2 regions of the Arthrobacter sp. TJ-238 genome follow, and region 1 is predicted to be linked to the other one. Evidence: predicted binding sites of a transcription regulator. Region 1 holds the regulator's gene; the other holds the start of a gene.
What was found. The regulator HspR, encoded in region 1, represses chaperone genes until heat shock. The targets are predictions, from matches to a motif close to AAGTTGAGTCNNNNNGACTCAACTT.

Region 1 (14,705 bases):
CTTCGTTCTGCACCTCTCTGCGGAAGACGCCGAGGACCTCATCACACGCGTCCACGCCGTACTGAGCGAATACACGGACAGCGACAGGCAACGAGCCGACCAGCCCGCGTACGGGGGGATCTTCGTCCTTCACCGGACACCGGACTAGGACGTCGATCCCTTCAACAACGAACCGGCGGAATTATTCACCTCAAGGTGTCCGGTAATGGATTGTTGTCCTCGAGGGATCGTCGCTCGCGCCGCCCTTCGTTCGAGGCTCCCTTCTAGAACGGGGCGAGTCCAACGAAGAGGGACAGAAACAGGGCACAGAGGAGCCAGATGAACCCGACGCCTGCGAAAAGAAGGCTTCCCTGCGAGGAACGGTTTTTGAGCACTGTCTGAGGTTTCACACACAGGTAGATGAGGACAAGGAAGGGGGCGAAGAGGAGAGCTGCAGCGGCAACCCTGAAGGTTTGGGCGTCGGAGGCGACCCCGAGCGCGACACCCTGTTGGATCTTGACCCAGAACCAGGCTCCTAGGAGGCCGGCAAACAGGATCGTCACTGTTACGGCAGCGGGCTTCGCGGCAGAGGGCTTCGCGGTAGCGGCTTTTCTCATGAGGCTTCCCTTGCGTTCGCCGCACCCGGCGGGCTCACCTAGAACCTACTGCGAAATGACCTGCGGACAAGAATGCGGGCAGCGTCCGGTAAAGGATCCTCCCACGGTGATGCGGTGACTTCTCAACGGGTGGCATCCCTCCATGACATCGAGACTGAAGGGACGCCGGCGAGCTGCTCGTCAGATCATTGGCGAAGTTGCTGCATGAGCAGAGCAGGAAGGCAGAGTGAAAGCCCTGGCTCTCGTGGGGTCTTACGCCCGAGGAGCTGAGCGAATGGCCAGCGGAATCACACTGGATCGGTCCACCACGGGACGCGTGGGTTCATCTGCGCTGCAATGATCGCGAAAGCTTTGTCGTCGACATCCACATGCCCGGCTCCATCGACATGAATGGCCCTGGCTTCGAAGGCTGGGGTGATAGGAACGCGAGCCGTTGGCCCGGAGCCCACACGTACTCGTCATCGCAGCGATAACCGCGCAGCCAAACCTGTCCTTCCACAACACGAAGGTAGAACCCCTTGGGGTACTCCAGATCTTCGCTCACGGGCTCGGACGCAATGTGAATCGCTCCGCTTGGGCCGCGGCCCTGAGAGAGGACCGAGTCCGGCGCGTCCGCCTGGTCCATCATCGCCAATCGGAGGTAAGGGCCGGTCACCAAGGGACAGAGTTCGAGGCCCTGATTCCTTGCAGCCACGAAGACCTGAGACTGAACGGCGCCTTGCTCGAATCCGAGTTGCTCTACGGTTCGCTCCACGATGTGCAGCGTTTGTTCCGTCGAGTCCTCGAACACGGGGTGAGCGAGCAGCGTTTCGGCGTGGACATTGAGATGCACATCAGCATTCCTCAGCGCGTCGATGATCGCGGCTCGTGACTGCCCGCCGACTCGGACCGGGAGACCTTCAACATTCGCTGCGCTCATCATGAAGCCATCCTCCGTCACTGGCAGCAAGACAACGAATCGCAGTGGAAGTTCAGGGAGTCCGCTAAAGAATCCCCGATGATGCATGGGTTGGAAGTCGTTGGGTGCCTGCGAAGACAGGGGCTCGACCGGCTTCGACGTCATCGATCCAGGTAACGACGGCGGAGCCGACAGCGGCTGGGCAGAGGTCGGTAGTGTCCAGGACGCGCATTGCCCACGAAGGGTCTCCGGTTTGCAGCTGCGTCCACCGGTCCCAGCGCATCGACTCGAGGCCTCCGTCCGTCAGGACGTGCTGCATGTGCTGGGGGTCTTGTGCATGGGCGCGCATCCACCGCGCGAATGCCACATGATGACCCAGCGCCTCGTCAGTCTCAGCGCGAACCCTCAGACGCTCTCTTTGAGTCCGCTCATCGGCGTCGAGCACGCAGACAGCGATACCCTCGAGACCGTCAGCTTCCGGTACGGCGAGGAGTTCACCGGCTGCGACGGGGTCGCTGGCGAGGACAAGGTGCTTGCCCTGTGCCTGGAGCTCGACTGCGAGGATCACGGCTTGGCGTGCTGCTTGTTGCCTGTATGCCTTATCAGGATCCGGTGGCGAGGGAAGAACATCCTCGAGCTCGATGCAGGCGAAGTCCGAGGAAAGAGCCGCAGCTAGGAACACCCCCACGGTGGACTTCCCCATCCCGCTTGCACCGGACACAAGGAACATCATCACCCCAACTTAGGGAAGACGCAGCCACTCGGACAAGGGCACAAGCGTTGGAATCACCATGCCAAGCATTCGAACGGATCGTCACCGGGGTTCTACACGTCGTTGGTCCTCCACTGCGTACGCACCCGGACCCACGTACGGGCTACGTCGAGATGCTGGGAGTCAGAGCCCGGCGATGAGTTGTGCTGAACTAGATGCCCTTGATCTCGTACTGTCGGGCGATACTCGCGGTTGCCCTACCCCATTCACTCTCAGCGACTCGCTGCTGGTGTGCCCGGAACGATGCCGCGTCCCGAAAGTGTTCGTCGACCTCCCACACCAGCGTGTCCTGGGTGAGATTCACCTCGAAGGAAAGGCACCCTTGTTCAGCGCGCGTCAGCTCGATGTGGAGCGGAAGGAGCTCTGCGACTACCGCCGCCTGGTGTCGGTCGCTGCAGACGAGTTGACCACTCAAGAAGACGTTGCTCATGGAGGCGGTGAGGTGGTGGCCTCGGAGAGTGCTTGGGTCAGGATCAAGGCATTGGTGCATGCGGTGGCCCCGAGTAGTGCAATTTTCATGCGGACTGCTCTTCGGGCGTGTTGGGGTTCCATGTATCGCGTTCCCGTCGGGCGAAGCCAGCAAAGCTGAGAGGTTCCCGTCCCAGAACTTGGTGGACCGTATCTGTCAGTCCGCCGGCGAGGCCGAGCCGGGCTGCGGTGTAAATGGCTGCTGTAACGACGGCCATGCCCCACGGCATGCCCAGGACTCTGTGTGCGTGCCAGAGGTAGTAGAAGACTCCCGGACGGGTGTAGCGGATGGAACGGCCGAGCTCATGTGTGAGAATTGCGGCGATCTGCTCATAGGTCAGGGCTTCGCCACCGGTGACGGTCCAGGCGATGTCCCCGTGTCCGGCGGGGTCCAGCAGGGCTGCTGAGGCCACAGCCCCGACATCCATGGCGTCGACGAAAGCTGTGGCACCACGCCCGGCCGGGACCAGAATCTCGTCGCGGTCCCGGATGTCGGTCAGGTGCGTTGTTGAGAGGTTCTGATGGAAGAACGAGGCCCTCACGAACGTCCATGCCAGGCCGGACCCGCGCAGCCACGCTTCGATGGCGGCGTGGGGGACGACTTTGTTCTTCTCGGCCCCTTGAAGGGAGAGGAACACAATGTGCCCGACGCCGTGGCTGCGTGCGTATTCAAGTGCCGGAATGATCTGTGTTTTCGGTCTGCCCAGATGTGGTGGGCGCATGAGGAACATCCGCCGGACCCCATCGAACGTAGCAACCCAGGTGCTGTCGTCGGTGAAGTCAAGGGCAACAGCCTCGACCCTGTCGCCGAACATCCGGGTCACGGACTCCGAGGTGCGCCCGGCTGCACGAACGCGTGACCCGGCCGCCAACAGTTCTGTGACGACTACTCTGCCGACATTTCCCGTTGCACCGGTTACCAGAATTACGTCGCCTGCCATGCGGATATCTCTTTGTCTGCCGATTTTCGAAGAAGGACCAGGAGCGAGGATGGGTATACGTCTCGCCACTCCAGCAGGACATCGAAGGCCGGCGGCCCCTCACATCCGTTCAAGGATCCCTCCACGGACTCGCCTGACGAAATCGACACAAGGACGCGCGAAGGGACGGTGCTTCCCATGTCAGGCAGGAGTTATATGTCGTGCGGGAATAGGGCTTGAGTAGACCACGCTGGTCGTGATTCCACCGAGGGTAGCGAGGCGACCAGTGATGCGTTCGAGGTCGCGCATCGAGCGGGCCAGGACCTTGATGATGAAGCAGTCCGCCCCGGTGACGTGGTGTGCTTCGATGATCTCGGGCATCGAGTCGACGAGGTCGTGGAACGGCTTGTAGTTGCCGGTGGGGTAGGCCAGTCGCACGAACGCCGTTACGGCGTACCCGAGAGCTTCAGGATCCACCGTGATCGAGTACCCAGTGACAACCCCGCCATCGGTGAGGCGTCGGAGACGATCGCTGGTCGCGCTCGGCGAGAGGTTGATGGCTCGAGCGAGTTGCGCAACACTTGTCCGTCCGTCCTGCTGCAGATGATGGATGATCGCCTCATCAGTTGCATCAAGGTCCAGCCGTGGGTTCGATGGCATAACGGTGAATCTACCGCGGGATCATCCCTGTGAGCACTTCTACACGGTTGATGTGCAGTTCCAAGGAAGCGTGAGAAGAGATTCGATAGATACATGTCTACTTCTCTTTCCGCCGCTGACTTCTTCGCTGCGAAGCTCGCCTATGAAACTGACCCTGCGGATCTCGCTGCTGAGCGTGCGTCTGGTCCTGGTCCGATCGTGATCGATACTCGCTCGACCGCTTCGTGGAGGCAGGGCCGTATCCCGGGCGCCGCCCACATTACGAACGCAGAGCTCGAAGCACGCATCGCTGATGTCGCCCCCGCCCTGGATGCTGCGATCGTTGTCTACTGCTGGGGACCAGGCTGCAACGGCAGCACCCGCGGCGCATCGATTCTGGTGTCGATGGGCTATATGAATGTGCGCGAGCTGATCGGTGGTTTCGAGTACTGGTCCCGCGAGGGTCTCGCCACGGTGAGTGATGAAGGGCGCGGGCGTCGTTCACCCGATCCCCTGACAGCACCCGTCCACGCCCCGGCATGACGAACGCGATATCGGGCGCTCGAGTACCAAGCATGCTAGGCCGCCCGCAGGCCGATCGGTCAGCGGACGGTCGGGATGGGTGCCATGTCCGGCCGTGGGTCGGCCTGGAGTCGGGCGTGCGTCTCCACATCGAATCGTTCGGGTCCGTACTGCAGCTTCTGGCGCTCAATTCCTTCGACGATGAACCCGGCCCGGGTAGCTACTGTGCAGGACGCTGGATTATTGACCCGATGACCTAGCTCGAGACGGAAAAGGTGGGAGCATCCCCGAACGTCCAAGGCCGCAGTTCAATAATCATCGCGCCCATCCTGCCCCATGCAGCCGCTGCTCAGCGATCCCTCAGCGGACAAGGCAATTCAGCTCGGGGTCGTGATGCGTCGTGTGTGGTCCTACGGATGATCCATGCCAGCACCAGCAGAGCGAGTGCGGCAACACCGAGTCCTAACGCAATCGAGCCGGCAAGCAGAATGACCGGCGGAGGACCGTCGAGGTAGACCTGCTGCCTCTGTCATGTTGCACTCGACGGCTGATGCGATGGCGGTTTAACGTGGCCGCGAAGGTTGCGGGTCGACTCAACGGAATGTCGTGAGCTGCGCTTCCCGCTGTCTGCAGGACGCTGCCCGGAAGCGCTGAGGCCGTGAGCCTTGCGGAGTCGTGCATGAGGTTGCGTTCTTTGACTCCTACCAGCACGGTGGCCTATCCCGGGTGGTCACTCCATGCGGCGGGAAGCGTGAAGCGGATGTTCTCGCCCACGCCCGACAACATCGTCCTGCGCGTGGTCGTTGTGCTGTCATGAAGGTACTCCTCCAAGAGGTGCTCCGGGATACCGAGCCGGCGCCCTTGTGCGGTAGCGAACCGTCCCTGCTGCGTACGAATGACCCGGCCTGTCTGCACGCTGCAGGATCGCCATTCGTCCCTCGGTCTCATCGAAAGGAACTTCGAGGAGAACCGACGCATCCCAGGAGGAGACGAGATCGTCGCAGTGCAGGAACATTCTTCCGGCCACGACCAGCGCCACGGGTGGAGCGCAACCAAATTCCGCTTGTGCTGTGCGATCGGCCGCTGCGTCGTAGGAAGCCCCGAGTACAGTCATCTCCCTTCGTACTCAGGGATGCGAGCACTCGCTCGAAGATGCCCGTAGATTCAGTCCCCTTGTCGAGACTTTTGCTGGGCAGAATCCTTTTTCTTGCCCTTCGATGCTTTTTCCGACTTCTCGATCTCGTAGCGCTGGCGTACGAACCGCTGGCGGTCCAACGGCGGCCGCTCATAAGCCCGGTTCTGGCGCTCGGGCAACTCGATGTCCGGCAACTCAGGTTGCTCATAAGGCAGCAGCGACAACAGATGGGCCATCAGGTTGAGCCGCGCTTCCTTCTTGTTGTCGGCGTCCACCACCCACCACGGGTTGCGCTCGGTGTCACTGAACTCGAACATCTTGTCCTTTGCCTCGGCGTAGTCAACCCACCGGGCCTGTGCCTCGAGGTCCATCGGGCTCAGCTTCCAACGCTTGGCCGGATTGTCGATGCGGGCCTGAAATCGACGGCGTTGTTCGGAATCGGAGAGGCTCAACCAGTACTTCACCAGCACGATTCCATCGGAGATTAGCGCATCCTCGAGCATGGGCACCGTGTCGACGAAGTCGGCATACTGTTTGTCGGTGCAAAACCCCATCACCCGCTCCACGCCAGCGCGGTTGTACCAGGACCGGTCGAACAGCACCATTTCCCCGGCCGCCGGTAGATGGGCGATGTAACGCTGGAAGTACCACTGTGATCGTTCGCGCTCCGTCGGCGCCGGGAGTGCGACAACCCGGCACGAGCGCGGGTTGAGCGCACCGCTGATGCGTTGGATGGTTCCGCCCTTACCGGCTGTGTCGCGCCCTTCGAAAATAACGACCAGCCGCGTCCCGGTTGTGCGCACCCACTCCTGCAAGGCGACCAGTTCCTCCTGCAATCGCAGCAGTTCCTTTGCGTACTCCTTCTTGGATAGGACCTGGGGGCTCGCCTCGTCGGGCGTTTTCTTGACCACACCTCATATCCTGCCCCAGACCTGAGCAATTCAGGAGGTGTTTCCACTCGTAGTACTCATGGCCTGGCGGGACGACCGACGTGACTTGGTTGCCAGTGCGAGCTGGTGAAGCGGTCAGTAGCTCAGCACGGCTGGTTCGAACAGTGTCCGCCTAGATGGTCTCCCAGGACCAGTTGGAGATGAGTCCGGTGACCCCTAGCTCGCGCAGGCGCTGATTCCCGAGCAGGCGCTCGTCGAAGCGTGCTCCCCCGCACCACGCGCCCACGCGGGGAGCGCGGCCGGCCATACCGGTGAGCCGGTGCACGACGTCGGTCACCTCGGCGGTCGCCGAGGTGGGCGTGATCTCGTCCGCCATGCGGTGGGTGAGCGTGTGGAAGCCGAGCTCGTGCCGTTGCGCCAGGGCGCTCAGCTCGTCGTCGCTCAGCGTCCCGGCACGATCGTCCTCCACTTCGAGGGCGATGGGCAGGACCAGGACGGGCAGCGCGAGCCGTTCGCAGATCGGGACGACCATCTCCGCGGCGTCCCTGTACCCGTCGAACAGGAGGACCATGACCCGCGGGGGCGATTCCGCGGGCCCCCCGTCCTGCAGGAGGTTCCGCAGGCTCGCGAGCTTGTGCAGGCGCTCGTGGACGGCCTCGCGGTGGTCCTGCGCGACGTCGTGGAAGTTCAGGGTCAGGCGCGGGATGGCCGACAGCTCGTCCCGGGACCACCCGGCGCCGACACTCCCGAGCAGCAGTTCCCCGAGGACGCTCTGCAGGACGTAGGCCTCGTAGCTGAACGGAGCGGGCCGCCGGAGCACCTCGGGCAACGGATCGAGGATGGCCGGGATCAGCGCGGACGGATCAGCACCGGCCGCGACGGCGGCGTCGTCGAGCAGTACCACCGGGGTTCCCCCGGGTCGCTCGCCCTGGTCGAGGATGTAGGTCTCGAGCTCGTCGGCCTTCCCGCCGGCGTCGACCGGTCCGCCGGATCCCGCCGGGGGCATCAACGCTCACCGAGGGCGCGTCGGGCGGCATGCCGGCCGGGTTCCCGGTAGATCGGCAGCAATCCGTCGGCCGTCGCCTCGACGGCATCGCGGTCGAACCAGGCCGGACCGCCGAGCCGTTCCACGGCGTCGGGCGTCAGGATGACCTCACGCCACCCGTCGCCGTCGGGCCGCCCGCCCACGCGCGCGAGATCGTCCCGGCCGTCCTCGACCAGTCTGCGGACGCCGGCCTCACCGATCCGGCCGTAGGCCACCGTCTCCACCTCGGTGCCGGGCACCACGACCTTCACCGCGCGGGCCGCGCCGTCCCCGCGCCCCTCCGGCGGGGTCAGGTCGGCCACGAGGATCTCGAGGCCGTACCCGGCGAGGATCACCGACGGGTCCGCCGTCGGATCGGTCGGCAGGTCACCGAACCGGACGACCGACCGGCGGGAGAAGATCGTGGCATCGAGGCGGGCCCGCACCACCGCGTCCTGCTCCGCGCCGACGGTCAGCCAGGTCACCGTCGCATCCAGGACGCGCGGCTCCTCGGCGGCCGGGTCGACGACCGACAGCGCATCGCCGAGGTAGTCCTGCGGCGCGACTTCACGGACCGCGGTCAGTGGGCCGTGCATGAACGCCTTGCGGGCCCGGGCGGACGCGAACTCGAGGACCGCCTTCCGGAGCGCGACGTCGCGGTCGGGGTGTGCCGCCTCGCCGCAGGCCGTGGCGACGACGAGATCGTCCCCGGGCGCGTGCCCCACCACGTACACGTTCGGCACCCCGCGGTCCATCGAGGCGATCTTCACGATGACGTCGACCCCGGCGGCGCGCAGGGCATCGAGCGCCTCGCGCGTCTCGCGGTCGCCGTCGTCCGGTCCCAGTTCGACGACGGCGCCGCGGTCGAGAGCCCGGAAGGAGAGGCCGTTGCCGTCGCGCTGGAGGATCTCGAGGACGCCGTGGAGGACGGCCTGCCGCAGGCTCGTCCCCGCGCCCATGCCGTTCGCCACGGGCATCAGGAGCCGCTCCCCCGTGTCGTGGTGGCCCAGCTCGGAGGGGCTGCTCGCCACGAGGTCCACCGGCACGAGCACCGTCTCCCCGTCGAGTTCGAGGGTCGGCGGGCCGATGCTGCCGGTGCTGCCGGTGCTGCCGGTGCTGCCGGTGCTGCCGTCCCGGCCGGGGCGGTCCCCGGCCGGGACGGAGCGGGCGCGCCGCATCGGCACCCAGGTCAGTGCCATGTCGTCGCGGTAGGCGGAGCCCGCCGGCAGCCCGAGCGTCCTCGGATCGGCGACCCGCTCCACGCCGAGCCGCGACCGTAGATCGGTGTAGGACCCGGTGGTCCGTTCGAGGCGCGCGAACGCCAGGTGGGAGAAGACGCTCTCGACGGTCTCACCCAGGGCGCCGACGCGCGCCTGTGCCGCCGAGGGGCCGTAGCCGACGCCACCCATCCCGGCACCCGAGTGCCCGCTCCGCCACCATGTGGCCCACGTCGGGACACCCGAACGGTCGAGGCCGTCGATGGCGAACTGTGCGCGCAATCCCGGCAGCGCGGCCTCGTACGCCTCCGCGGCCGCCGTGAGCGATCCGGCCGTCGACGGCGAACCGGTGCTCCTGTGCATCATGCCCCCAGTAGAGCACACACCCCTGGCGGGCGCAGGAGGCCGGGATCCGACGTCTGCCGGTGCTAGAACTCCGTGGAGGGCAGGTCCCGCTCGCCGTCGCGGATAGCGGCGACGATGCGCCCTGCGACGTCCACCGGGTCCTTGCCCTGCGGCAGCCGCGGTGCCTCGCCGGCGATGGGCCGCGTGGCGAGTCCGGTCTCGGTGTGTGGTGGACGCGCGTCGAGCACCCGGACTCCCTGCCGACGCAGTTCCAGTGTCAGCGCCTTCCCGTAGGCGCTCAGCCCGGCCTTGGTGGCCGAGTACGCGGCCATGCCCGCCGTGGGGCTCTCGGCCACGACGGCGCTGATCTGCGCGATGAACGAGCCCTTTCCGAGCGAGGGGGCGACCGCGCGGATGAGCCGCATGTAGCCGAGGAGGTTGACGAGCACGAGCTCGTCGAGGGTGTCGTCGTCCACCTCGACGGCAGGACCGAAGGCCACGACACCGGAGGCGAACACCAGGCCGTCGAGGGGTCGCCCGTAGACGGCGGCGGCGATGTCTGCCGGTCCCGTGGGCCTGCCTAGATCCGCTGCGGCGTGAGCGACGACGGCATCGCCGAGTTCCTCCGCGAGGCCCGCTAGTTTGTCCTCGGACCGGCCGGACAGGGTGAGCTGGGCGCCCTCCGCCGCGAGCTGCCGTGACAGTTCGGCACCGAGGACCCCGGTGGCGCCGACGACGAGGACATGGGCACCGCTCAGCTCGGTCATGCGCCGAGTGTAGCAACGCCCTCCGGCACCCCCAGGGGGTGTGCCCCGGAACGGTTCCGAGCCCTGCCGGTCCCGTTACAGTGTGGGCATGAGTGAGATGCGGAGCTGGCAGGCCATGGTCGGGACGAATGCGGCGCGGCTGCTCCGCACCACGGGCCGGACCCCGGCGGACTGGGCTGCTGATGCCCGCTCGGCGGGGATCAGCACCCGCGAGGAGCTGTCCCGCTGGCTGAAGGACCAGGGAATCACCGGGTACAACCTGATGAGCATCGACTGGGAGGTCTTCGGGCTCCCCGAGTTCTTCCGGCTCTCCGCCGACGAGCTCTACGCCGCCCAGTACGCCGACCGACCGGCTCTCAGGCCGCTCGCCGACAGGATCCTGCTCTGGGCCACGGAGACCCCGGAGGTCACCATCCAGATGCGCAAGACCTACGTCTCCCTCCAGACGCCTCGCCGGAAGTTCGCGCAGCTCACACCGAGCACCAGAACCGCGGTGGACGTGTTCTTCCGGCTGGCGGTGCCGGACCTGCCCGGCCTCGAACCGGTCCGCACCACGGAGCCGTTCGCCTGGCGCATCCGCCTGCGGCACGTGGACGACGTCGACGACGCCCTCCTGCGGGCGCTCAGCGCTGCACGGGAGGATAGCCTCGGTCGTTCCTCCGCTTGAGCTCCTCGAGTTCCTGCTGGGCGGCCGCCTCCGCCTCGAGCTCCTCGAACGCCTGCTGCAGGCGCGGCGAGGACGGATCCGTCCACGACAGTTCCTCGCGGGCCTGCGCCTGCGCTTCGAAGCGCCGTACCTCGAGTTCCGCGTTGCGGCGCGCGGCCTCGATCGCCGCCGCCTCGCGGCTCGACGAGGCCAGCGCGTCATGGACGCCGATGGCGGCCTGCGCAGCAGCCCGACGCGCCAGCATGGCGTCGTACTCCATCGCGTTCTGCTGTACGCGCTGCTCGAGCCGTCGCACGTCGTCGTGGAGCCGGCGGGCCTGCTGCTCCGCCTCGCGCAACTGCCGGGTGAGAGTCTCGAGGCGGCGCCGTGCGGTCATCGACTCACGGATGGCGGCCCGGGCGGCGTCGTCGTCCCCCCGCTGCACCGCGGCGGCCGCTGCGGCCTCGACCCGGTTCACGTAGTCGGCGGCCTCGTTCGCGGCGAGGCCCACGCGGTGGTGGTGCGCCGCGACATCCGCCGCGCCGCGCCGCGCCTGGTCGAGCAGTGCCCGCTGGGTCTGCTGCGCGGCCTGCGCCTGCGCCCGCGGGTCCTCCTTCGACTCGGCCGCGGCGTAACGGTTGGCCTGCACGATGCGCGTGATACGGCGTTTGATCGTCACGGTGGGGACCCCCGGGTCGGTGAGTGGAGTGCGTCTACCTGGTCCAACCGGTCACCAGGCCTGCCGGTTCCCGTAGCTGTCCCGCCAGGTGGCCATGGCGGAGATCTCGGTGCGCAGACGGTTCGTGGCCTGGTCGAGCTGGAGGGTGTCGATGGACCGGGAGGTCTGCAGCAGACACCGGCGCAGATCCGCCGAGAGCTCGTCGAGCGCCCGGGCCTGCGCTGCGAGGTCGGTGGTCCACTCCTGCTTCAGGGCGCGGTTCGGCTCGCGGTCTGCCGCGCGCAGCATGGTCCCGAGCGAGGCCGCGGCCTGGTCGATCTCGGCCGCGGCGCGGGGCAGGTCGCCGACGGGGCGTCCCTGCGCCGCGGCCTCCGCAAGCGCGAGGTGGGTGGCGCGGGAGGAACGCTTCAGGTCGCCGATCAACCGCGCGGGCTCCCGCGTCAGCTTGTCCGGCGCATAGGCGCGGGCGGCCAGCATGCCGCGGTCCCTGGTGCGCTCGATGATGTGCGATCGCCTCACCTTGCGCACCACGAGCCACCCTGCCATGCCCGTACCCGCGCCGAGGACGGCGAGCACGCCGGCCCCGATCGCGAGGGCCTCGACGAACAGTTCAAACATGACGTGCCTTCGGGAAGGGTTCCATCTTCCAAGTCTGCCCGCGCTCCCTGACAAATTCCACCGGCACCCGGTGGCGAAGACCTCCGGGGAGCACCTCCGGGTACGACAGCGGTCGCATCAGGCAGCAGCGGCTAGTTCGCGGTGCGCTCGGTGTCGGGGCGCCAGACGACCAGCGCCTGGCTGCGGGGGCGGGGACGCTGGCCGCGGGCCAGCGTGACGACGTCGCCCGCGAGGCCGGCGGCGAACACGCGGCTGGAATCGGCGTGGATCCGGCGGGAGGCCAGTTCGGAGGACAGCTCCGTCACGCGCGCCTGCAGGGCCGCCACCTGATTCTCGAGCTGGAGGATGCGGCGGATGCCCTCGAGGGACACGCCCTCCTGGGAGAGCTTCTGGATCTCGCGCAGCGTGCCGACATCCTTCTGCGAGTAGCGCCTCGCCCGGCCGGGTGCCCGGCTGGGAGTGACGAGACCGAGCCGGTCGTACTGGCGCAGCGTCTGCGGGTGCATGTCGGCGAGCTCGGCGGCCACCGAGATGACATAGATGGGCATCGTGTAGTCCATGGCTGGCCTCCTTCCATCACCGGTGCTCCGGCGGTTGCTCGAGCGTACTGTTACAGGCGCGCCTTCGCGGCGAGCCCGGCGCGCGGGTCGGCGTCCTTCGTGGCGTCGCGGAACGTTTCCACCGCGGCTTCGGCCTCCTTGGACAGGTTCTGCGGGACGACGACGTCGACGATCACGAGCAGGTCGCCCGTGCCCTTGGACGTCTTCACACCCCGGCCCTTGAGCCGAAGGGTTCGGCCCGACGGCGTGCCGGCGGGCACCTTCATCTTCACCAGTTCGCCCGTGAGCGTCGGAACCTCGATCTGGGCGCCGAGCGCCGCCTCGGGGAAGCTGACGGGCACGTGCACACGGATGTTGTCGCCGTCGCGTTTGAACAGCGGGTGGTCCTTCACCGAGACGGTGACCATGAGGTCTCCCGGACCGGCCTGGCCCGGCTGCCCCTTGCCCTTCACGCGGACCTTCTGCCCGTCCCGGATGCCCGCGGGGATGCGCACGTCGATCTGCTCTCCCGAGGGTTCGCGCAGGCCGATGGTGGTGCCGTTGATCGATCCGGCGAAGGAGATGGTCGTGCTGGCCGTCCGGTCGGCGCCCTTCTGCGGACGCGTGGACTGGAAGCCGCCGGGGAAGCCGTTGCCGCCCACACCGCCGCCGAACAGGTCGGCGAACTCGGGGGGCAGGTTGCTGTTCGAGAAGCCGGTGCGCTGGCGTGTGCCCGTGCCGGCGCCCTGGCCGAAGAGGTTCCCGAAGATGTCCTCGAAGCCCGCGCTGCCGCCGGCTCCGCCACCGGCGCCGCCGGCCGAGAACCGTGCTCCACCGCCCATCGCACGGATGGCGTCGTACTGCTGGCGCTGTTCGTCGTCGGACAGCACCGAGTAGGCCTCCGAGACGTCCTTGAACGTCTTCTCCGACGCGGCATCACCCTGGTTCTGGTCGGGGTGGTACTTGCGGGCGAGTTTCCGGTAGGCCTTCTTGATGTCGGTGTCGGAAGCGTCCTTGGAGACACCGAGGATCTTGTAGAAATCCTTGTCGACCCAATCCTGACTAGCCAATGGGCGTCTCCTTTCGTCGTTCTTTCGATAGAGAGGTGCGTAAGCGGCGGAAGCCGGGGCAGTCCCCGAGGAAGGCGGCTTCAATATTCCAAGGGCCGCCAGGCCCGCAGGAATTTCGTTGCCGCCGTTCGGGGACTGTCCCGGCGCTCATGGTGCTGACTACTCCGGAACCGCCACGATGACCTGCGCGGCCCGGAGGACGCGCTCGCCCTTGCGGTAGCCCACGCGGAGGATCTGGCTGACACTGTCGGCCTGGACGTCCGCACTCGGCTGCTGCATGAGCGCTTCGTGGATGTTCGGGTCGAAGGCGACGCCGACCTCGTCGATGCGGGTGAGCTCGTACGTCCTGAGGGCGTTCTCGAGCTTGCCCGCGATGGCCGCGAAGGGCCCCTCGGCGAGATCGCCGTGCTGGCGTGCGGCGTCGATGTCGTCGAGGACGGGCATCAGCGTGTTGATGACGCCGATGACCGCCTGATCGCGGGCGACATCGCGGTCGCGCTCCACGCGGCGCCGGTAGTTGACGTACTCGGCCTGGAGGCGGAGCAGGTCGTTGCGCAGTTCAGCGACGACGTCCACCGCCGGGTTGTCCCCCTCGGCGCCGGCCTCGTTCAGGATCGCCTCGGCCTGGGCCAGGGCGTCCCCCTCGGAGGCGTCACCGGCAGGTGCGGCCTGCTCTCCGGCCGTGGATTCCTCCGCGGCCGGAGCGCCGGCGTCGTTCTGCTGCCCACGGACTTCGCCGGTCTCAGGGTCGATCTTCCGGTTGTCGCGGAAGCTCACCGGCTCTGACGCGTGCTCTTCTTCGTTTCCGTGGTGCGGCATGGCTACTTCTTCTCGTTGATGTCGTCGTCGACCACTTCGGCGTCGACGATGTCCTCGTCGGCACCTGCGGCGGCAGGCTGGTCGTCGGCGGGCGCGCTGCCTGCGGCGCCCGCGTCCTGCTGGGCGGAGGCGTAGATCGCT
Region 2 (14,705 bases), on a different contig from region 1:
CCACGCCCGCGGAGCGGCGACGGTGGGCTCGAAGCGCCCACGGAGCGAGTAGGGGCTCACGGTGGTCTTGTTCGCGTTGTTCTGGCTCCAGTCGACGAGCACCCGGCCTGGGCGCAGCGCCTTCTTCATGTCGCTGACGGCGAGGTCGGGGTGGTCGGCCTCGAGGGCCCGGGCGAGTTCACGCGCGACGGCGGACACCTGCTCCGAGGTCTGCCGGCCGTCCAGGGCGCAGTAGAGGTGGATCCCCTTGGCGCCGCTGGTCACGGGGAACGGCTCGAGGCCCATGCCCTGCAGGATCGGCCGCGCGAGCAGCGCCACGGCCGCGCATTCGGCCAGCCCTGCATCGGTCCCGGGGTCGAGGTCCAGGACGAGGCGGTCCGGGTTGCCCCGGCCGCCGTCCTCGGTGAAACGCCACTGCGGCACGTGGACCTCGAGCGCGGCGATCTGCCCCAGCCAGGTGAGCGTTGCGAGGTCCTCCACCAGGGGGTAGACGTTCGTGTGGTCCTTGTGCTGGATCGCGCGGCGCGGCACCCAGGCGGGAGCGTTGTCGTCGATGTTCTTCTGGAAGAACACCTCGCCCGGCTCCTCGGGGGTCCCGACGCCGTGGACCCAGCGCTTCCGGGTGACCGGCCGGTGCTGCGCGTGCCGGATGAGGTGCGGCGCCACGGCGGCGTAGTAGGCGAGCACGTCCGCCTTGGTGGTACCCGTGACCGGGTAGAGCACCTTGTCGAGATTGGAGAGGCGCAGCGTGCGTCCGTCCACGGTGACGGTCTGCTGCCGGGCCGTGCGCGGAGGAGCCATGCCCCCAGTCTCGACCGCGGGCCCGGGGGCGGTCCAGTACCAATCGGCCGGGCACCCCTACGGCGCCCGCCGGGCCCTAGCCCTGGTCGCGGTCCTCGAACTGCTCGCGGTACCGGGCCACGTAGACGTCCCACAGCGCCGGGTCCTGCCCGAGGCTGCGCCTGTTCAGGAAGTCGTCCAGTCCGGCGATGGTGAGGTGCCAGCCGGCGGCCATGGTGGCCGAGTGCCGCGGACTGCCCGGGGTCAGGAGCAGCACGAGCTGCGATCCGTTGTCGGCGGTCCGCGCAAGTTCCCAGCGGAGGCTGTCCCGCTCCCACGTGTAGGCGAGCACCGTGGGCCGCTCGGCCTCCAGCACCTCGCCGCGCAGGGGCTTCTGGTCGGCGTACCGGAACAGGATCTCTTCTCCTGCGCGCGGCTCGAACTCCATCTCGCAGGGGAACCAGTACTTCAGCTTCTCGGCCTCCGTCAGGTGCTTCCACAGCACGGTCGGCGGGAACGCGAACTGGAATTCCAGGCGCAGCACGGTGGCGCCGTCGTCGCTGGTGGTCTTGCTGACGATGGGCTCTACGGTCTCGGAGGTCACCTCCCAAGTCTAGGGCGGGCGGCCGGCACCCTCTGGCCCACTAAGCCTGCTTGGTGTTGACTTGACCCATGAGAGCCATCTGGAAGGGAGCGGTCGCGTTCGGGCTGGTCAACGTGCCCGTCAAGGTCTACAGCGCCACCGAGGACCACGACATCCCCCTCCACCAGGTCCACGACGAGGACGGCGGCCGCATCCGCTACCAGCGCCGCTGCGAGATCTGCGGTGAGGTGGTCGACTTCAAGCACATCGACAAGGCGTACGACGACGGCGAGCACACGGTGGTGCTGACCGACGAGGACCTCTCGTCCCTGCCGGTCGAGAGGAGCCGGGAGATCGAGGTGGTGGAGTTCGTGCCGAGCGACCAGATCGATCCGGTCATGTTCGACCGCGCGTACTACCTCGAGCCCGACAGCACCTCGACGAAGGCGTACGTCCTGCTGCGGCGCACGCTCCAGGAGACGGACCGCACCGCGATCGTGCAGTTCTCCCTCCGGCAGAAGAGCCGCCTGGCGGCGCTGCGTGTCCGCGGGGACGTGCTCATGCTCCAGACGCTGCTGTGGGACGACGAGGTGCGGGAGGCCTCCTTCCCGGCCCTCGAGGAGAAGGTGCGCATCTCCGCCAAGGAGAAGCAGATGTCCGCGGCGCTCGTCGACTCCTTCTCCACCGACTTCGACCCCGAGAACTTCACCGACGACTACCAGGTCCAGCTGCGCACCCTGATCGACGCGAAGATCGAGAAGGGCGACACGATCGACACCGAGGAGACCTTCGGTGCGGCCAGGGAGGACGACGACGGCGACAACGTGCTCGACCTCATGGAGGCCCTGCGCCGCAGCGTCGAGAAGAACCGCGAGAAGAAGGCCGGCGGCACGAAGGCCACCGGCGCCTCCAAGAAGAAGGGCGCGTGATGGGATTCTTCACCGACAGCCTCGGCCGCCAGACCGTGGTGCAGACACCGAACGCGCCGATCCTCGGATGGGCCCTGTTCGGTGCAGCGTCCTTCATGGCCCTGGAGGAACGGAACCGTGAGCGCCTCCGCCTCGCCAGCTCGCTCTGCCTGGCCGTCTGGGCCGCGCTCGAGGTGATCTCCGGGAAGAGCGGGTTCCGGCGCAGCTCCGGTGCGCTGACCCTGTCCTGGCTCTCCCGTAAGGCCCGCTGAAACGACGGGCGGCAGCTCCCTTGTCCAGTCCCGACCACGGGTCTAGCATGCTCCTCGACGGCTCCATCGCCACCGTCGAGGATCCCGATGTCCCGGCCGCCGGCAGCATCCGTCCGTCGGAGGAACCATGCAGCATGCACTGGAGCTACGGGACCTGACCAAGCGCTACGGGACGCGCTCCGCGCTGGACGCCGTGTCGCTCACCGTGCAGCCCGGCAGCGTGGTGGGGGTGATCGGACCCAACGGTGCCGGCAAGACCACCACCATGCGCCTCATCCTCGGGCTCGTGTGGGCGCCCTGTCCAAGGGCAACAAGCAGAAGCTGGGCCTGGTCCAGGCGCTCATGCACCGGCCCGAGCTGCTGGTCCTCGACGAGCCGACCTCGGGCCTCGATCCCCTCGTGCAGCGCGAGTTCCTCGCCCTCGTCCGCGAGGCGAAGGCCCTCGATCAGGCCGTCTTCCTGTCCTCCCACGTGATCTCCGAGGTACAGCACGGCGCCGACCACGTGGCCGTCCTCCGCGAGGGACGCCTCGTCCGCTCCGCGCGGGTCGCGGACCTGCGGGACGAGGCCCCCCGTTCGGTGCGGATCGAGCTGGACCGCACCCTGACCGAGGCGCAGGCCCGGGCCCTGGACCTCGCCGGTCTCGAGATCCTCTCGATGGGCGCACCCGCTGCTCCCGGCGGACGCGTGGTCGTGGAGGGTCGGCTCTCGGGATCGCCGGCCGCCCTCATCCCGCTCGTGGCCGAACTCGCGCTGCAGGACATCGTGATCGAGGAACCGGACCTCGAACAGGCCGTGCTCGGCCTGTACGGGCGGCCCGGACCCGTGCCGGCCGGAGCACACCATGGCCACTAGCACCCTGCCCCTCGTGCGCCACACCCTCAGCGCTCCCGCGTCGGACTGGCCGGCTGGTCCGCAGGGCTCGTGGCGGCGAGCCTGCTCTACCTGCCGATCTATCCGTCCATGGGCGCCTCGGGGCAGCTCGAGTCCATGATCTCGTCCCTGCCTCCGGAACTCGTCTCCACCCTCGGCTTCGACCTGATCACCACCGGCGCGGGCTACGCGCAGGCCACCCTCCTGGGGCTGATCGGCTTCGTCCTGCTGACCATCGCCGCGGTGGGCTGGGGGGCGGCGGCGATCGGCGGCGAGGAGGAGAGCGGCGCCCTCGAACTCACCCTCGCGCACGGTGTCACCCGTGAGCAGGTCGCGCTCGAGGCGGCCCTCGCGCTGGGCCTGCGGCTCGCCGTCGTGTGCGCAGTGCTGCTCGTGGCCATCCTCGCGCTCGACGGCCCCGCGGAGCTCGGGATCCCGGCGGGCCATGCCGTCGCAGGGACGTTCGCCCTGTACCTGCTGACCCTGCTGAGCGGGCTGGCGGCGATCACCGCCGGCGCGCTGACCGGTTCCCGGACGGCGTCGGTCGCGGCTGGCGCTGCCGTGGCGGTCCTCGGCTACGCCTTCAACGCGCTCGGCAACCAGGCGGAGGCGGCACGGTGGATGAAGAACCTCTCACCCTATGACTGGGCCTTCTCCCCGGCGCCGCTGGCCAACGGCCTCGGGAACGGCGCCGGCGGGGGGATGGCCCTCATCCTCGGCCTGTGCGGCGCCCTGGTGCTGGCCGCCGTCGTCGGGCTGTCCCGTCGCGACATCGGCCGGTAGCAGGGCCCGCCCGTCACTCCAGGGGGAAGTTCTCCCGGCGCAGCAACTTCGCCAGGTGCTCGGCGTTCCGGACGACACCCGCCGTCGTCGTGGCGACCACCTCGGGCACTTCGGCGAGGTCCTTGAAGTCGACCGACTGCATGGCCTCGCCCACCCAGTAGGTGGAGCCCTGCGACGGCAGGGAGAAGCCGATGTCATTCAGTCCCTGCATCATGTCGGCGACCGTCTTGTGGGCACCGTCCTCGTTACCCACCACGGCGACGACGGCGACCTTGCCGGCCATGACGGGGCGCCCCTCCTCGTCCGTCTCGGCGATATCGGCGTCGAGCCGTTCCATCACCCGTTGCGCGAGGCTGGAGGGGTGGCCCACCCAGATCGGGGTGGACAGTACGAGGATGTCGGCGGCGAGGATCTTCTCGCGGAGGACCGGCCACTCGTCCCCGTTGCCCATGTCCTTCTGCACCCCGGGCACGACGTTGTGATCAACCACACGTGCGCTGGATGTGGCGATGCCCCGTTCGGCGAACCGGTCGAGGATGTGCCGGGCCATCAGGTCGGAACTGGACGGTGCGGGGGATGGCGTGAGGCTGCAGATGAGAGCGAACGCGGTCAGGCCTTGCATGGGTACTCCTCCTGGTGGGAATCGCGGCCGCAGGCGTGCAGGCCGGTCGTGGGGGATTCGGCGACGGCCACCGTGCGATGGGTGGCCGTCGGCCCTCAGGCCCGCAGGACGCCGGGCAGCTCGGTGATCGAGGGTACTTCGTGATCGGGTGCCGCCATGGCGGAGGGATAGGGCGAGCCGTCGCGGTTCAGCCAGGCGGTCCGGAGCCCGGCACGCGCAGCACCGTCGATGTCCCAGGGATGGACGGCGACGAGCACGACGTCGCCCGCCTCCCGCTGCAGGGCACCGAGGGCGAAGGCGTAGGACTCGGGCGCGGGCTTCCAGCGCGGCGCGTCCTCGACCGACAGGACGGCGAGGACCTGATCCCGGACACCGGCCCGGTCCAGGAGTGCCTCCGCCGTCGCCGTCGCGCCGTTGGTCAGCGCTGCGACGCCGAAGCCTGCGGAAGCCAGGGTACGGATGCCCTCCACCACGTCCGGGTGCACCGCGAGCCCCTGCAGCGACGACAGGATGTGGGCGACCGCGTCGTCGAGGTCCCGGTTGAGGATCTCGTCCGTGAGGACCGCCCGCAGTGCACCCTCGGCGACCTCCTTGAACGCAGGGTTCCGCCCGGCTGCGGTGAGCGCGAAACCATCCCGGAGCACCGAGGCGAACCAGAGCGCGGCCAGCTGCGGAGGCGCGCCGATCTCCTTGAAATGCTGGGACAGGGGATCCATGTCCGAGAGGGTGCCGTTGACGTCGAACAGCACCACCGGCAGCGCCATTACTGGCGGTACCCCTCCACCTGGCTGATGGGACGGGCGTCGGCCTCGGCGGGGTCCTCTCCCGCATCGGCCTTCGCGCGGCGCTGGCGGAGCAGGTCCCAGCACTGGTCGAGGTCCTCCTCCACCTTCTTCAGGCGCGCGGCGTGGTCCTGGTGGGCCTCGGCGGCGCCGGCGTCCTGTGGCTGCTCGCGGAGCTCGTGCTCCTCCTGCACGAGTGCCTGGATGCGCTGGAGGATGTCCTGGTTGTCCATGGTGCGTCCCTTCGTCGTCGCCGTCCCGGCGTGCCGGATGATCAGCAGGCTTTCCTTCAGGCTACTGAGGCCGCGGACGGTTGACCAGCACGATCACCGACGTGCCCGGGAGCCGGAAAGGCGTCGCAGGGGAATTTGGCGCGGCGCCCGGATGCCCTAAGCTGTTGGAGAACCAATTGCCTGTGTAGCTCAGTCTGGTAGAGCATCCGCTTCACACGCGGAAGGCCCGGGGATCGAGGCCCCGCGCAGGCACGGGGATCAGCTGGAGACAGCACCACAGAAGGCCCGTACCGACTCGTCGGTGCGGGCCTTCTGCATTGGCGGACCGCGTGTTCGTTCTGGGCGAACGGACCGGGGCTTAGCACTCATAGGGGTCGAGTGCTAATATTTTCGTAGTTGAGCGAAGGACGCTCAACTCCAGGAATCCACCCACCGGTGGCATACGCGAAGGAGTTGTTTCCAGTGGCCATGAAGTTCGATCCATTCCGCGAGCTGGACCGCGTTGCCGGCGCCCTCCTCGAGAGCCGTCCCGGACTCCGCCTCATGCCGATGGACCTCTACCGCGAGAAGGACCACTATGTCCTTGCCGCGGATCTTCCGGGCATCGATCCCGGTTCGGTCGACATCGACGTGGACGGCCAGCTCCTGACCATCCGCGCGGAGCGCACCCTGCGCAGCGCCGAGGGTGTCAAATGGCTGACCCGCGAGCGCGAGAGCGGCTCGTTCCTCCGCCAGCTCAGCCTGGGCCAGGGCGTCGACACCGAGGGCATCTCCGCCCGGTACGAGAACGGTGTCCTGAGCGTGATGATCCCCGTCAGCGAGCGCGCCAAGCCGCGCAAGATCGAGATCGTCAGCGGAGAGGCGTCGACCCCGCTCCACGCCGGCGCCGTCCAGGACTCGGACTCCGGCACCCAGGGCGCCGTCGAGTCCTGACCCCCGCCGCGAGTACCCCCGACCGGCACCCATACCAGTACCCCCGGGCTTCCCGCCCGGGGGTACTTCGTCGTGAGCCCTCTTGCGGGGGTACGCGCCGGGCACGAAGGATGGGGTCATGGACTTCACACCCAGCAAAGCAATCGTCACAGGCTCCGATTCCGGCATCGGCCGGGCCACGGCCGTCGCCCTCGCAGCGGCCGGCTGCGACGTCGGCATCACCTGGCACTCCGACCAGGAAGGTGCCGAGGAGACCGCGCGTCTCGTCCGGGAGAAGGGCGTCCGGTCCGCCGTCGCGCAGCTCGATACCACGGACGCCCCGGCGTGCGGCGATGTCGTCGATCAGCTCGCCCAGGAGCTCGGCGGCCTCGACGTCTTCATCAACAACGCGGGCGTCAACGGCGGCACCATGTTCATGGAGACCGACTGGGACACCTGGCGCGGCACCATGGGCGCCAACCTCGACGGCGCGTTCGTCTGCATCCAGCGCGCAGCCCGGCACATGATCGATGGCGGCAAGGGTGGGCGCATCATCGCCGTCACCAGCGTCCACCAGGAGCAGCCGCGCGTCGGCTCGGCGGCCTACGACGCCTCGAAGCACGGCCTCGGCGGGCTGATCCGCACCATCGCGCTCGAACTGGCCGACCGCGGCATCACGGCGAACGCCGTCCTGCCCGGAGAGATCAACACCCCCATGAATGCGTCGGCGGACCAGGATCCCCGCACCATGGACCGCCCGGGCATCCCCGTGGGCCGGCCGGGAGCGCCCGAGGAGATCGCCGACGTCGTCGCCTTCCTCGCATCCGGCGCCTCCAGCTACGTCAACGGCGCGTCGTTCGTCGTCGACGGCGGCATGCTCCTGATGGGCCCGCAGGCCGGATCGCACCTCACCAGCGGGGACTGGCGCACTCTCTGATCAGGAAAGTGTGAGGAACACCACAGTCTTCAGCGCACGTTCATGCCGCGTTCAGGAGGCGTGGCTAGCGTGGGAGTCCCGTACCCCTGCGAAAGGCCCGCCATGGACACCCCCCTCCCCCCTGCCAGTGATGCCGACCTGCAGGACTGGTCGGGCTTCAAGCGCGGCGAGCACGTCACGCTCCAGCACGCGGCGGGGACGCAGCTCCGCGGAGTCCTGGACATGAGGACCGACGACGCGTCCGTGGTGTGGATCCAGCTGAATGACGGTGGTGGCCGCCGGCTCGTGCACCGGGGCGACGGCTACCGCCTGCGCCGCGGCTGATCCGGGGACCGAACACCCCGTCCACCTGATGTCCATCTTGGGTTCACCTTTTCGCCACCTGTAACGTGGCGGAGGTGAGAACCCGTGCACCCCTGTCGCTGTCCCTCGCCGTCGTCCTCGGTCTCACGGCCTGCGGCTCCGACTACCCGCTGGGCCCGGAGCAGGAAGCGGCGGCCCAGCGCGGGGACACGAGCCTGCAGGGCGCCGTGACCGCCGCGGGATCCTCGGCCCAGGGACCGGCCATGGACGCCTGGCGCTCGGGATTCACCACCCTCCACCCGCGCGCGCAGGTGCAGTACTCGCCCGACGGCTCCGGCGCGGGACGCGGTGCGCTGCTCGCCGGGGCCGTGGGGTTCGCCGGCTCGGACGCGTACCTCAGTGACGAGGAGCTCGCCGAGTCGACACAGGCCTGCGGGCCGGGCGGTGCCTTCAACATCCCCGCGTACATCTCCCCGATCAGCATCGCGTTCAATCTGCCCGGCATCACGGAACTGGAGCTCGACGCCGCCACCGTGGCGCGGATCTTCCGGGGAGACATCACGACGTGGGACGATCCCGCCATCGCGGCCCAGAACCCGGACGTGGACCTCCCCGCGCTGCCCGTCTCGGCGGTCAGCCGGTCCGACGACTCCGGCACCACCGAGAACTTCACGGACTACCTGCATGCCGTGGTGCCGGAGATCTGGACCGAGGAGCCCGACGGCTCCTGGCCGTCCGCACTAGGGAACGAGAACGCCAAGGGCAACGCCGGCGTGGTCAGTACCGTGGCAGCCACCGCGGGAGCCGTGACCTACGCGGACGATTCCGCCGTCGGGGATCCCCTCGGCCGCGTGTCCCTGAAGGTCGGCGACGCCCACGTCCCGGCAGGCCCCGAAGCGGCCGCGGCCGCCGTCGACCTCGCGAGCCGCGTCCCCGGCCGCGCGGACTACGACATCGCACTCGACCTCGACCGGGCCACCACTGCCCCCGGCGTCTACCCGCTGGTCCTCGTCTCCTACCACGTGTACTGCTCGCGCTACGAGAACGAGGCGACGGCCGAGGTCGTCCGCGCCTTCGGCACCTACGCGGTCAGTACGGAGGGGCAGGCCGCGGCCGCGGACGCGGCGAAGAGCTCCCCCCTCTCGCCCGAACTGTCACAGCTGGCCACCGAGGCGATCGCGTCGGTGGAGGTCGGCGAGATCCCCTAGGACGCGGACGAGGCGGACCCCCGCAGGGATCCGCCTCGTCCTCGGGCACGTGCGTCAGCCGACGCGCGGCCCTCCCGAATCGGGGTCGTTCGTGGACGTGTCGGGCAGCGCATCGTTCGCCGGCGCGGCGTCCCCGCCACCTGTCGGCGGGGCGTCGACATTCCCGCGCCAGGCGCCGGTCTCCCCACCGCTCTTCTCGATGAACTGCTTGAACCTCTTGAGGTCGCCCTTCACCTGGGCGGAGTCGGCGTTCACCACGGCGCCGATCTTCTCCGTGAAGGTCTCGGGGTGCCAGTCGATCTGCACCATGAGCCGCGTCGTGTTCGCGTCCAGGCGGTGGAAGGTCACCACGCCGGCGTGGGACTCGCCGTCGGTGCTCTTCCAGGCCACGCGCTCGTCCGGGTGCTGCTCGGTGATCTCGGCGTCGAACTCGCGCCGGACCCCGCCGATGCTCGTCACCCAATGTGTCCGTGTGTCCGAGGTCTGCGTGATGGACTCGACCCCTCCCATGAACTGGGGGAAGCTCTCGAACTGGGTCCACTGGTTGTACGCCGTGCTGACCGGTACTGCTACGTCGATAGATTCCTGCACTGAAGCCAAAAGGTTCCTCCTCGTAGAGACTCCGGCGCCGTCGCTGCCCCTGTACAGGGGCCGAGCACGGCTGACCATAAGTCCCCTTAGCGTAGGCAGATCGGTTGGAATTGACCAACGCGCAGGTCTAGGGTGAAAGGAGTCCACACGGCGGGAATCGGCGTGTCCGGAACCCGCCCGGAGCAGGAAATCTAGCACTGGAGGATTCATGAAGGCTTCACCCACCCTCACGGACAACATGCAAGCCGTCCTGGTCGACCTCATCGAACTGCACCTGCAGGGCAAGCAGGCCCACTGGAACGTGGTCGGCAAGAACTTCCGCGACCTCCACCTGCAGCTGGACGAGATCATCGACGACGCCCGTGCCTTCGCCGACGAGATGGCGGAGCGCATGCGCGCCCTGCACGCCGTGCCCGACGGCCGCAGCGTCGCCGTCGCCGAGGGCACCAAGATCCAGCCGTTCCCGGCCGGGCTCGTCTCCACCAAGGACACCGTGGGCCTCGTGGTCAACATGCTGAACGCCACCGTGAACACCATGCGCGACGTCCACGACCAGATCGACGAGGAGGACCCCACGACGGCGGACCTGCTGCACGGATTCATCGCGAAGCTCGAGCAGTACGCCTGGATGGTCGACGCCGAGAACATGGAGCCGACCGCCGAGGTCGTCACGCCCGTCGGCACGGAGAACGCGACCGTCTGACGCACGGCATCCTTCGTCTGATAGGAAGGGAGGCACCGACTGGTGCCTCCCTTCCCGCGTCCGGGGTGGGGTTCCCGCGCCCGTCCCGCCACCAGAGAAGGACACCGCACATGGAAGCACGTCCCTGCCACGTGGTCGTCATGGGGATCTCCGGATCGGGCAAGACGACCATCGCCACGCGCCTCGCCGAGCAGCTCGACTGGACCTTCGCCGAGGCCGACGAATTCCACCCGACAGCCAACATCGCGAAGATGAGCTCCGGGACGCCGCTCACCGACGAGGACCGCTGGCCATGGCTGGGCTCCCTGCGGGACTGGATGACCGCCCAGGCCCGTGCGGGCCGCAGCACCGTGGTGACCTGCTCGGCCCTGCGGCGCTCCTACCGGGACATCCTCCTGCAGGCCGAGGGCAGCGTCAGGTTCGTGCACCTGCTCGGCGACACCGGCCTGATCCTCGAGCGCATGAAGACCCGCAGCGGCCATTTCATGCCGGAATCACTCCTGCCCTCCCAGGTCAGCACCCTCGAGCCCCTGCAGCCGGACGAGCAGGGCGCCCGGATCGAGAACACCGGCACGCCCGACGCCGTCACGGCCACCGTCATCGACAGGCTCGATCTCGTGTCCGGGTGCCGGTAGCCCCCCGCACCCGCCGGCAGGACCGCTAGCAGGTCCGGCGCTCCTGCGGGGAGCACCTGCGGTTGTTGCGGGAGCATGGGCCCGATGCCACGGTGGAGGGAACGAGAGGAGCATGGCAATGGACCCCGGACCAGGCGGCGCGGTCATGCAGCAGAGGTTCGACGGGAAGGTCGTCATCGTGACCGGCGCCGGCTCGGGCATCGGCGAGGCGACGGCCCGGCGCTTCGTCGCCGAGGGGGCCCGGGTGGTCCTGACGGATTCCGTCGCGGACAAGATCGACGCCGTCGTCGCGTCCCTGCCCGACGCGCAGGCGACGGCGGTGGCCGCCGATTCGGCCGACTACGGGCAGGTGGCCGTCATGGTGCAGGAGACCGTGCAGCGGTACGGCCGCCTCGATGTCCTCGTCAACAATGCGGGCACCATCACCCAGGGCACCGTCCAGGACACGACCGTCGAGGACTGGCACCGCGTCATCGACACCGACCTCTCCGGCGTGTTCTACGGGACGAAGGCGGCCCTGGAGTACCTGGTGGAGAGCAAGGGGTGCATCGTCAACGTCTCCTCCGTCTCCGGCCTGGCCGCGGACTGGCGCATGAGCGCCTACAACGCGGCCAAGGGCGGGGTCAGCAACTTCACCCGCGCGGTCGCCCTGGACCACGGCAAGGACGGCGTGCGGGTCAACGCCGTCGCCCCCGGTTTCATCTGGACGGACCTCACGAGCGATGACGGCGAGCCGCACGAGCTCTCCGACGAGTTCGCCGCGCGCATCGCGCTCGGGCGCGGCGGCCTGCCGGAGGAGGTCGCCGCCGCCATCACCTTCCTCGCGAGCGACGACGCGCGCTTCATCACCGGCGTGGTGCTCCCCGTGGACGGCGGCACGATGGCCAGCAACGGGCAGCCGGCCCAGGCCTGAGAGGTCCACGACGTCCGGTACGACCCGTCGGCCCGGCGCTGCAGCAGCGCCGCGAGCGAACGGCCCACGGTGCGGCCGGAGAAGATGCACCCACCGAGGAAGGTCCCTTCTGCACCGCCGCTTCGGCATGGGACGTCAGCGCCGCTTGCCCCGCGTGCCGGACGGGCGGGCCGGTTTCCCCTGCTGCTTCCCCTGCTGCTTCGCCGGCTGCTGTTTCCCGGCCGCGGCCTTCTTCGCTGCCGCCTTCTGCGACGCGCTCTTCTTCGGTGCCTCGCGCTGCGAGGGCTGCCGCGAGCTCTGGGCCGTCCGTCCGCGGACGATGCCGATGAACTCCTCGACGTCGTCGGACTCGTCCTCCATCCGCCAGGCGATGCCGATCGTGGTGACGGGCAGGCCGGGGACGGGCCGGTGCACGGCGTCCTTCCGCGCGTACAGGCGGGCCAGGGACATCGGCAGGACCACGACGCCGGCACCCGAGGCCGCCACCTCCACTGCCGTCCTCGGGCCACCGCACCCGACGACGTCGAGCAGGGTCTCCCCCTCGAGCTCCTCGAGCGGCACGTCCTCGTAGAGCGAGAGCTCGTTCTCCCGCGACATGACGGCCACGGGCTGTTCCTCGTAGAGGGGGATCAGGTGGAGCCCGGTGCGGTCCACGGGCAACCGCACGAAGACGACGTCGTCGGAGGCGTCCCGGAGCGCCGCCAGGGCGTCGTCGTGCTGGTGGAGCTCCAGGGGGATCTCCGGATGCCGCTCGCGCCACCGGGCCACCCACTTGCCCGGCGTGACACCCGGGACGAAGCCGACGGACAGGATTCGGGGCTGGTCGGCGGGCACCTCCTCACAGTAGCGCCTGCCCCTCCGCCGCGGACGTGGCCGTTAAGCTGGGACCATGAATCCCCCGAAGACCCCCCAGACCCTGAAGCCCGCCACCGCGGCAAAGAAACTGGGCATCTACCTGCCCGCCGCCCCCCAGGGCTTCCAGGAGACCGAGCTGACGCGTGCGGAGTTCAACGAGCTGCAGCAGACCCCGCCCGAGTGGCTCGCCGAGTTGCGCCGCACCGGCCCGCACCCACGCCCCGTCGTCGCCCAGAAGCTCGGCATCTCCATCAGCGGGCTGGCCCGCGGCGGGATCACCGACCCCCTGACGAGCGAGCAGATCACCGCCCTGCTGCAGGATCCGCCCGCCTGGCTGGTCGCCGAGAGGTCCACGCAGGCCGCGGTCCGCGCTGAGGCCGCACGGGTCAAGGAGCGCGACACCGCGCGCAAGGAGACCGACGCCTGAGGTGGATTCCTCCGGGCTGCCCAGCCGCCCGATCTCCGCGGACTGCCCGATCTCCTGGAGCTGCCGGAGGACTTCGCACGGGCGAAGGGCACACCGGCATCGGGTCCTGATTGGGCGTTCTCAATACCACAGGAGAGGCGGTTTCCTGCGCCGACACGCCGATTGACTTAATCGAACACGTATTCGAATATTAGGGAGTGACACCTCCAGCCGCCGGCCATTCCCTCGCATGGGATGAGCCTTCCCCCGACTCCGAGGACACACACCACCCGAACCCCGCCGACCGCCGGGGAGCGTCCACGGCGGATGTCACCCTCGGCCTCCAGGCCCGCATCAACAGCATGCAGGCCCGCAAGCTCGATTCCCGCCTACTGCCCACGGTCCCTGCCCTCGCGCGGATCCTGCCCGGCGGGGGCCTCCAGTCCGGCGGCTCCTACACCGTCCGGAACTCGACCTTCCTCGCCATGGCCCTGCTCGCCGGTCCTTCCGCGACCGGCGCGTGGTGCAGCGTGGTCGGTATGCCGGACTTCAGCGTGGAGGCGGCGCAGGGTTTCGGGATCAACCTCGAACGCCTCATCCTGGTCCCCGATCCCGGGCCTCAGTGGCTCACGGTCACGGCGGCACTCGTGGACGTCGTCTCGATCGTCCTGACCCGCTCACCGGAACACCTCGCCCCCACCGAATGGGCCCGCCTCAGGGCGAGGCTGCGCCAGCGCGGCTCGGCCCTGATCACCCTCGGCAACTGGAAGCAGAGCGACTCCACGATCGGCGTGGCCGAGAGCGCGTGGGAGGGGCTCGGCGCGGGAACGGGCCACCTCCGGGCGCGCTCCATGAAGATCACCGCCACCCAGCCCTCGGGGCGGCTCCGCCACGCCTATGTGGGACTCGCCGACCTGCAGGGGACCCCTGCGGGCACCACGTTCCCGGGCACCACGCACCAGCATCTGCAGCACGACGCCCCGAACGCGGCCGGGGCGGCCGGGACCCTGTTCGAGCCCCGGCTCATGAAATCCTCATGACGTCCCCGCCGGCCACGCCCACGGAGCCCGCGGAACCCACGGAGCCCGTTCCTGCCACCCGGACCATGGTGCTCTGGTGCCCCGACTGGCCCATCACGGCGGCGCTGCGCGAGCACGCGCTGCCCGCCGAGACTCCGCTCGTCCTCGTGGACCGCGGGGAGGTCTTCGCGTCCTCCCCGGCGGCCCGGGAGGACGGCGTGAAGCGCGGGCTGCGTATCCGCGAGGCCCAGGCCCGCTGCACAGGGCTCATGGCCCTCCCGTACGACCCGTCGCTCGACGAGCGCACCTTCGAGCCCGTGACCGCGGCCGTGGAGGCCATCCTGCCCGGCGTGCAGGTACTCCGCCCGGGACTGTGCGCCATCAGGG

Region 2: AC4D2O_RS02430 (Hsp20/alpha crystallin family protein) is a predicted target of HspR. The motif match lies at 6,230-6,254, and genes of this name have one in related genera.

The regions. Positions count from the first base shown of each region.
Region 1 covers NZ_JBZCNH010000004.1:111,704-126,408, reverse strand. The annotation lists gene AC4D2O_RS09510 (ArsR/SmtB family transcription factor) at 1-148, shown strand, start outside; gene AC4D2O_RS09505 (hypothetical protein) at 264-596, opposite strand; gene AC4D2O_RS09500 (hypothetical protein) at 919-1,518, opposite strand; gene AC4D2O_RS09495 (hypothetical protein) at 1,601-2,170, shown strand; gene AC4D2O_RS09490 (putative quinol monooxygenase) at 2,418-2,696, opposite strand; gene AC4D2O_RS09485 (NmrA family NAD(P)-binding protein) at 2,782-3,675, opposite strand; gene AC4D2O_RS09480 (Lrp/AsnC family transcriptional regulator) at 3,856-4,314, opposite strand; gene AC4D2O_RS09475 (rhodanese-like domain-containing protein) at 4,408-4,836, shown strand; gene ppk2 (polyphosphate kinase 2) at 5,980-6,861, opposite strand; gene AC4D2O_RS09465 (polysaccharide deacetylase family protein) at 7,013-7,846, opposite strand; gene AC4D2O_RS09460 (YcaO-like family protein) at 7,846-9,447, opposite strand; gene AC4D2O_RS09455 (SDR family NAD(P)-dependent oxidoreductase) at 9,510-10,193, opposite strand; gene AC4D2O_RS09450 (DUF5655 domain-containing protein) at 10,282-10,860, shown strand; gene AC4D2O_RS09445 (PspA/IM30 family protein) at 10,817-11,518, opposite strand; gene AC4D2O_RS09440 (hypothetical protein) at 11,570-12,136, opposite strand; gene AC4D2O_RS09435 (heat shock protein transcriptional repressor HspR) at 12,268-12,696, opposite strand; gene AC4D2O_RS09430 (DnaJ C-terminal domain-containing protein) at 12,747-13,745, opposite strand; gene AC4D2O_RS09425 (nucleotide exchange factor GrpE) at 13,905-14,564, opposite strand; gene dnaK (molecular chaperone DnaK) at 14,567-14,705, opposite strand, start outside.
Region 2 covers NZ_JBZCNH010000001.1:498,558-513,262, forward strand. The annotation lists gene AC4D2O_RS02375 (ATP-dependent DNA ligase) at 1-801, opposite strand, end outside; gene AC4D2O_RS02380 (SRPBCC domain-containing protein) at 878-1,384, opposite strand; gene ku (non-homologous end joining protein Ku) at 1,453-2,292, shown strand; gene AC4D2O_RS02390 (hypothetical protein) at 2,289-2,543, shown strand; partial or broken gene AC4D2O_RS02395 (ABC transporter ATP-binding protein) at 2,671-2,789, shown strand; gene AC4D2O_RS02400 (AAA family ATPase) at 2,832-3,398, shown strand; gene AC4D2O_RS02405 (ABC transporter permease subunit) at 3,468-4,199, shown strand; gene AC4D2O_RS02410 (flavodoxin family protein) at 4,213-4,821, opposite strand; gene AC4D2O_RS02415 (haloacid dehalogenase type II) at 4,917-5,585, opposite strand; gene AC4D2O_RS02420 (DUF2630 family protein) at 5,585-5,836, opposite strand; tRNA gene AC4D2O_RS02425 (tRNA-Val) at 6,015-6,088, shown strand; gene AC4D2O_RS02430 (Hsp20/alpha crystallin family protein) at 6,305-6,769, shown strand; gene AC4D2O_RS02435 (SDR family oxidoreductase) at 6,888-7,685, shown strand; gene AC4D2O_RS02440 (hypothetical protein) at 7,788-8,009, shown strand; gene pstS (phosphate ABC transporter substrate-binding protein PstS) at 8,084-9,196, shown strand; gene AC4D2O_RS02450 (SRPBCC family protein) at 9,251-9,787, opposite strand; gene AC4D2O_RS02455 (Dps family protein) at 9,996-10,490, shown strand; gene AC4D2O_RS02460 (gluconokinase) at 10,601-11,125, shown strand; gene budC (meso-2,3-butanediol dehydrogenase) at 11,244-12,038, shown strand; gene AC4D2O_RS02470 (LysR substrate-binding domain-containing protein) at 12,174-12,872, opposite strand; gene AC4D2O_RS02475 (DUF5997 family protein) at 12,928-13,320, shown strand; gene imuA' (DnaE2-dependent mutagenesis accessory factor ImuA') at 13,518-14,339, shown strand; gene AC4D2O_RS02485 (DNA polymerase Y family protein) at 14,336-14,705, shown strand, end outside.